Regions from separate parts of the Arthrobacter sp. K41 genome, predicted to be linked through region 2. Evidence: riboswitches for the same ligand, from Rfam matches in the RefSeq annotation. Region 2 holds a riboswitch; the other holds the start of a gene.
What was found. Region 2 has a riboswitch for glycine ahead of gcvP (aminomethyl-transferring glycine dehydrogenase). Riboswitches for the same ligand answer to the same signal wherever they lie in the genome.
Positions count from the first base shown of each region.

Region 1 (3,400 bases), on a different contig from region 2:
AAAGCTTCCGGATGTAACGCAGCAGCTGCGTCTCCGAGCGGTAGGTGTTGAACACCGGATGCTGCAGGAAGTCCGAGGAGCGCTCGACGGCGGCGTCCAGGACAAACGCTCCTGTCACCTCTGCCGGCGGGGCACCGAAGGCGGCCAGGACGCCGTCGACGACATCCGGCGTCGTGGTCTCATCGGTGGAGAAGCCCACCGTGTCCGCGTCGATACTGCGCAGGTTGATGCCCTTGGCCTCGGCGGCAGCCACGATGCCCGCAGCCTTGCCGGGCGCGGAGACGGTGACGGTGTCGAAGAAGCTCCTGTGCAGCACCTCAAAGCCGGCGCCTTCAAGGGAAGCGGCGAGGATCCTGGCGTGCGCGTGGGCGGACCGGGCGATCGCCTTCAGTCCCTCCGGGCCGTGGTAGACGGCGTACATCGAGGCCACAATGGCCAGCAGCGCCTGGGCGGTGCAGATGTTGGAGGTGGCCTTCTCGCGGCGGATATGCTGCTCGCGGGTCTGCAGGGCCAGGCGGTAGGCAGGAACCCCGGCGGAATCCTTGGAAACACCCACCAGGCGGCCGGGCATGGAACGCTCCAGGCCTTTCTGCACGGCCATGTAGGCGGCGTGCGGTCCGCCGTAGAACAGCGGGACGCCGAAGCGCTGGGCAGAGCCGACGGCGATGTCCGCGCCCTGCTCCCCCGGAGGCGTGATGAGGGTCAGGGCGAGCAGGTCGGCCGCCACTGTCACCAGGGCACCGCGCTCCTTGGCGTCGGCGATCACGGCGGTGTGGTCGAAGACCCGGCCGGAAGCACCGGGCTGCTGGAGCACCACACCGTTGATGACGCCGTCGGGCAGGCCCTTGGAGAGGTCTGCGACCTCAACCTCAAAACCCAGCGCCTCGGCGCGGCCCCTGACGATGGCGATGGTCTGCGGCAGGCAGTCGGCATCCAACACCGTCTTGCCGTCGCGGGCTTCTGTATTCTTATTTGCCCTGCGCATCATCAGGACGGCCTCGGCCACCGCGGTTGCTTCGTCCAGCAGGGAAGCGTTCGCGATCGGCAGGCCCACCAGGTCCTGGACCATGGTCTGGAAGTTCAGCAGCGCCTCCAGGCGGCCCTGGGAAATCTCGGGCTGGTAGGGCGTGTAGGCGGTGTACCAGGCCGGGCCCTCAAGGATGTTGCGGCGGATCACCGGGGGCGTCACGGTGTCGTAGTACCCCTGGCCGATCATCTGCACGGCGGTCTTGTTTTTGGCTGCGAGCATTCGCAGTTCAGCCAGCGCCTCCACCTCGCTGAGCGCGCCTGCCAGTTCCAGTGCAGTGTCCTGCCGGATGTCCTTGGGGACGGCGGTGTCAACCAGCGCGTCCACGGTGTCGTAGCCAATGGCCTTGAGCATAGTGGCGACGTCGTCTTCCCGGCGGGCGCCGATGTGCCGGTCAACGAAAGCGGCGGCCGCAGCTGAAGAAGCGTGGCCTGCGGTGGCGGCAGTGGCGGAGGCCGAGGATACAGTCACGAGGAACTCCATGGTTATGGCGGCGTCAGGGTATGCCGCATCGATTCGGGTCCCTCCCCGCTCTGTATTGGACCTGAGAGTTTCCGCGACGCCGGCTTCCGCCTGCCCGCTTGCACCGTCGGTGAGCACAGCAGTCCTGGTATCCAAATTCCGGATGCCTCTGCGGACAGCCTGCTGCTTTCCAGAGTTGCCTCGCCGCGGCGGTACATGGGCCTGTGAGATTCCTGGGGAGGTATTGCTCCTACGGCGCCTGCCAGTACCTTCCGGCAGAACTCTCCCGCCGCAGATCAAAGGCTATTCATTTTGTTTTTTCTTGCGGCCGGTCACGGCCCGCACATGGCCAATTCTCCTACGCCCCGGGCGCAGGAGCAAATACCGGCTAACCCCTCAGCCGGTGGACGGCGGCAAGGAGTTCGTCCACCTCCGCCTGCCTGTCAGCGGGGTTTCCCGATGGCCCGCTTTCCCACATGGCGTTGAAGTACAGCCCGTCCCCCATGTACAGCACTGCTTTTGCCATCGGCGCGCCAACGTCCTTGCCGATGAGGTCCAGCCATTGCTGCTGGATGGCGGCAAAGCGGCGCCGGGCATCTTCATGGGCTACCTCAGCCAGGCGCGTTGCGGCCACAAAGGAACGGTCCATAGGGGTGTCAGACCAGAGCGAGGACCGGATGAAGTACGCCGCCGCCCCCTCCGGCGCGGCCGCCATGACAGCGAAATCTTCCCCTGCGAGCCGGTCCAGCCGTTCCAAGGTGGCGGTGATCAGGGCGTCCTTGTTGGGAAAGTGGTACAGCAGGCCGCCTTTGGAAACACCGGCCCGCTTGGCCACCGCCTCCAAGGTGGCTGCCCTTTCGCCCACGTCAATCAGGAGTTCTTCGAAGGCGTCCAGGACAGCGTCTCGCGCTACAGGTTTTCGGGGCATGGCTTCCATCATGCATTGTCGCGGCCCGTTTCTTAACTGTACCGTCCGGACGGTATAGTTCCAGGATGATGTCTTCCACTGCTTCCCCATCGAACATCACCGCCACCACCGTGCGGCGCGCCGGTTCTGCGAACGGCGGCAGCCGCGATTGGCTCGCACTGGCCCTCCTGATGTTTCCGGTTCTTTTGGTTGCCGTGGACAATACGGCGCTGACCTTCGCGCTGCCCGCCATAGCCAGTGCGCTGGGCACCACGGGAGTGGAACTCCTATGGATTGTGGACGCCTACCCGCTGGTGCTGGCCGGGCTGCTGGTGGCAATGGGAAGCCTCGGCGACAGGATCGGACGCCGCCGGCTGCTCATTACCGGCAGCATTGGTTTCGCGGCAGTATCAGCAGTAACCGCCTTCGCACCCGACGCCGGCTGGCTGATAGCCGGACGGGCCGCGCTGGGCTTTTTCGGGGCAATGCTGATGCCCTCCACCCTGTCCTTGATCCGCAACATCTTCGTGGACCCGAACCGCCGGCGGCTGGCCATCGCCATTTGGGCTGCGGGCTTCTCCGGAGGCGCGGCGCTCGGGCCTATTTTTGGCGGGTGGCTGGTTGAGCAGTTCTGGTGGGGAGCGGTCCTGCTGGTCGCTGTGCCCATCATGATCCCTTTGCTGGTTTTCGGCCCGGCGTTTATCCCTGAATCCCGGGATCCGGCGCCTGGAAGGGTGGATGTGCCGAGCATCCTGCTCTCGCTGCTCACCATGGTTCCGGTGGTCTACGGCATCAAGGAAACCGCCACTGAAGGTTTCGGCGCACTGGCAATGGGGAGTACGGCCTTCGGCCTGGTAATGGGTACCGTTTTTGTCCGCCGGCAACAGCGGCTCGAGTGCCCGCTGCTGGACATGTCATTGTTCCGCAACCGCGTGTTCAGCATGGCCATCACCGCCAATGTCCTGGCGCTGTTCTCCTTCAACGGTTTCATCCTCTTCCTGGCC
Region 1 covers NZ_JBNHEW010000011.1:2,980-6,379, forward strand. The annotation lists gene gcvP (aminomethyl-transferring glycine dehydrogenase) at 1-1,510, opposite strand, end outside; glycine riboswitch at 1,690-1,788, opposite strand; gene AC5RTE_RS17000 (TetR/AcrR family transcriptional regulator) at 1,878-2,417, opposite strand; gene AC5RTE_RS17005 (MFS transporter) at 2,483-3,400, shown strand, end outside.
Region 1: another riboswitch for glycine. It lies ahead of gcvP (aminomethyl-transferring glycine dehydrogenase); the one in region 2 lies ahead of gcvP (aminomethyl-transferring glycine dehydrogenase).

Region 2 (3,400 bases):
GGGCGCCCGCCGATCAACATTTCCTGCGGCCCGCTGAACGCTGCATCCCCTTGAAGGAACGTGATGTCCAGTTGCCGCATGGCCTCGTTGTACGCTTTGGCGTCAAGTACGCGGTCCACGGTTGATCGCACCCGCCGGACCAGCTGCGGCCAGTCCACCGCAGGCTCGTGGACCACAATTCCGTAGTCCCGGGCGGTGCGCACTTCCCTGTACAACCGCGCAGTCTTCGCCAGCACCCGCGTGGGCACGCAACCTGAGTTCACGCAAGTGCCGCCCAGCCGGGCACGCTCAACAACGGCGGTACGCGCACCGAGCTCCGCTGCCCGTGTTGCGGCAGCCATGCCCGCCGGTCCGGCTCCGACTACCAGGACATCAAAATCCATAACGCCTCCCTTGGCACCCATCCTGCCCCATGCGGCACGCACTTCGTCAGGGGGAACGCAGATCGGCCTGGCGCTCGCCGTCGTCGATCTGCTTGTCCTGGCCTTCTGGGCGGGTCACGTGCTCGGCAGAAGAACGCACTCCAAGGAGCAGGAACTTCTTCGCAGAAAATTGGAGGGGTGCAGTGGTGGCTTTCTGCGTCAAAATGGCAAGGTACAGCACCGGCACAGCCAACCCAAGGAGGAGTCTGATGAGCCACGTAACAACCAGTCCTGAGGCAGCAGCCGCGGCGCAAAGCCTTTTCCGGGTTGCGCTTGGAGGTGTTCTTATTGCTCACGGATCCCAAAAACTCTTTGGGTGGTTCGGCGGGGGAGGGCTCGAAGGTACCAGCAAGGGCATGCACGCCATGGGTTTCCGTCCCGCAAAACCCAGCGCAATCCTCGCCGGTGTAGGTGAAGCTGGAGCAGGTGTTGCCTTGGCCCTGGGCCTGGCTACCCCTGCCGCCGGCGCCGCCGCTGCAACCACGATGGGTGTGGCTGCAAGCGTTCACGCGCCGAACGGCTTTTTTGCCACTGAGGGCGGCCTGGAGTACCCGGCGGTGCTGGGTTTGGCGGCAGTGGCGTTCACTATCGGTGGTTCCGGCCCCTTTTCCCTGGACGCCCTAACCGGTCACGTGCTGGACCGGCCCTGGATGCGCGCCACCGCTCTGGCTGTGATCCCCGCAGCCATGGGCATCCAGATTTACCGCCGGCGCAAAGCCCTGGCAGCCGACGCGCAGGTGCCGGCTGTAGCCACCCCGCCGGAAGAAGGCTGAGGGAAGCCGGCGCGCCGCGACTGTCGACGGCGGGCACATCCCGCCGTCGTCCACTTGCGATGGGCGGCCGGGTAAGGGGCAGAATTCCCGAACCATCGGACGGTAATTTTGCATCCCGCTCCCTAACACGGTAACGTGTGAGCCGTGTCACCGAACAGTGGCATGTGCTGATGATCTGCGGCGGGAGAGTCCTGCCGGTACGTTCTGCAGGCGCCGTAGGAGCAAATCCTCCCCAGGAATCTCTCAGGCCCACGTACCGCCGCGGCAAGGCAACTCTGGAAAGCAGTCCGGGCAACCGGGCTCACCGACGGTGCAAGTGGCGCTCTGCAAAACGCAGGGCAACGCAAAACTCTCAGGTCCGATACAGAGCGGGGAGGAACCCGAATCAACGTGGAGCTTAGGCGCCACCTGAATTATGGAGTTCCTCTCATGACGGTTCATTCGTCCCCTACCACCTTCGCAGACCGCCATATCGGCGCGCGCCGCCAGTCCGACATCGACACCATGCTCAAGGCCGTTGGCTACGACAGCGTTGATGGCCTCGTTGACAGTGCGGTCCCCGATTCCATCCGCCAGGACACGCCGCTCACCCTCGAAAGCGCCCTGAGCGAAGTCCAGGTCCTCGCCGAGCTCCGCAAGCTTGCGGGCAAGAACAAGATGGCCGTGCAGATGATCGGCCAGGGCTACTACGACACCGTGACCCCGCCGGTGATCCGCCGCAACATCCTCGAAGCACCCGCCTGGTACACCGCCTACACGCCGTACCAGCCCGAGATCTCCCAGGGCCGGCTCGAGGCGCTGCTGAACTTCCAGACCATGGTCCAGGACCTCACCGCACTCCCGGTGGCCAACGCCTCCCTCCTCGACGAAGCCACCGCCGTGGCCGAAGCAGTCCTCCTGATGCGTAGGGCCAACAAGTCCAAGACGGCCAAGGACGGCAAGACTGTCCTGGACGCCGACCTCCTCCCGCAGACCATCGCCATTGTGCTGGGCCGCGCGGAGGCCCTCGGGTTCGAAGTGGAAATCGCCGATCTCGCGGACGGCCTGCCCGACGGCGACATCAACGGCCTGGTCCTCCAGCAGCCCGGCGTCTCCGGCCGCGTCTGGGACCAGTCCGCCGTCATCGCCGAGGCGAAAGACCGCGGCGCGCTGGTCACCGTCGCCGCCGACCTCCTGGCCCTCACCCTCATCACCCCGCCGGGCGAGCAGGGCGCGGACATCGCCGTCGGCTCCACCCAGCGCCTGGGCGTCCCGCTGTTCTTCGGCGGCCCGCACGCCGCCTACATGGCCGTCCGCCAGGGCATGGAGCGCACCCTTCCGGGCCGCATCGTGGGCGTTTCCAAGGACGACGCCGGTGTCCCCGCCTACCGCCTGGCCCTCCAGACCCGCGAGCAACACATCCGCCGCGAGAAGGCCACCTCCAACATCTGCACCGCGCAGGCGCTTCTGGCTATCGTTTCATCGTTCTACGCCGTCTACCACGGCCCCGACGGACTGAAGGCCATCGCCGAAACCGTCCACAACAACGCCCGCGCCCTGGCCACCACGCTGAAGATTGCCGGCCGCGAACTGGTGTCCGAGAGCTTCTTCGACACCGTCACCGTCCGCGTGCCCGGCAAAGCCGCCAAGGTGATCACCGCCGCCGAAGCCCGCGGCATCAACCTGCGCCTCATCGATGCGGACACAGTTGGCGTGTCAGTCGATGAAACCACGACGCCGGAGGTCCTCTCCGCGGTTGTTGTCGCCTTTGGCGCCGGTCCGGTCGTGGAGGCGTCCGGGTTCGAACTGCCCGAACCGGTGCTGCGCACCTCCACCTACCTGCAGCACCCGGTGTTCAACACCCACCGCTCTGAAACACAGCTGCTGCGTTACATCCGCCGTCTTTCGGACCGGGACCTGGCGCTGGACCGCACCATGATCCCGCTGGGCTCCTGCACCATGAAGCTGAACGCCACGGCCGAGATGGAAGCTATCTCCTGGCCGGAGTTCGCCTCCATCCACCCGTTCGCTCCGGATTCCCAGACCGAGGGCTGGCGTGAGCTGATTTCCGGGCTTGAAGCGGATCTTGCGGAGATCACCGGGTACGACCAGGTGTCCATCCAGCCGAACGCCGGCTCCCAGGGTGAGCTCGCGGGCTTGCTGGCCATCCGCGGCTACCACCACTCCCGTGGCGAGGCCCAGCGCAACGTCTGCCTGATCCCGGCG
Region 2 covers NZ_JBNHEW010000006.1:155,559-158,958, forward strand. The annotation lists gene AC5RTE_RS14945 (dihydrolipoyl dehydrogenase family protein) at 1-383, opposite strand, end outside; gene AC5RTE_RS14950 (hypothetical protein) at 430-585, opposite strand; gene AC5RTE_RS14955 (DoxX family protein) at 632-1,195, shown strand; glycine riboswitch at 1,367-1,464, shown strand; glycine riboswitch at 1,466-1,572, shown strand; gene gcvP (aminomethyl-transferring glycine dehydrogenase) at 1,625-3,400, shown strand, end outside.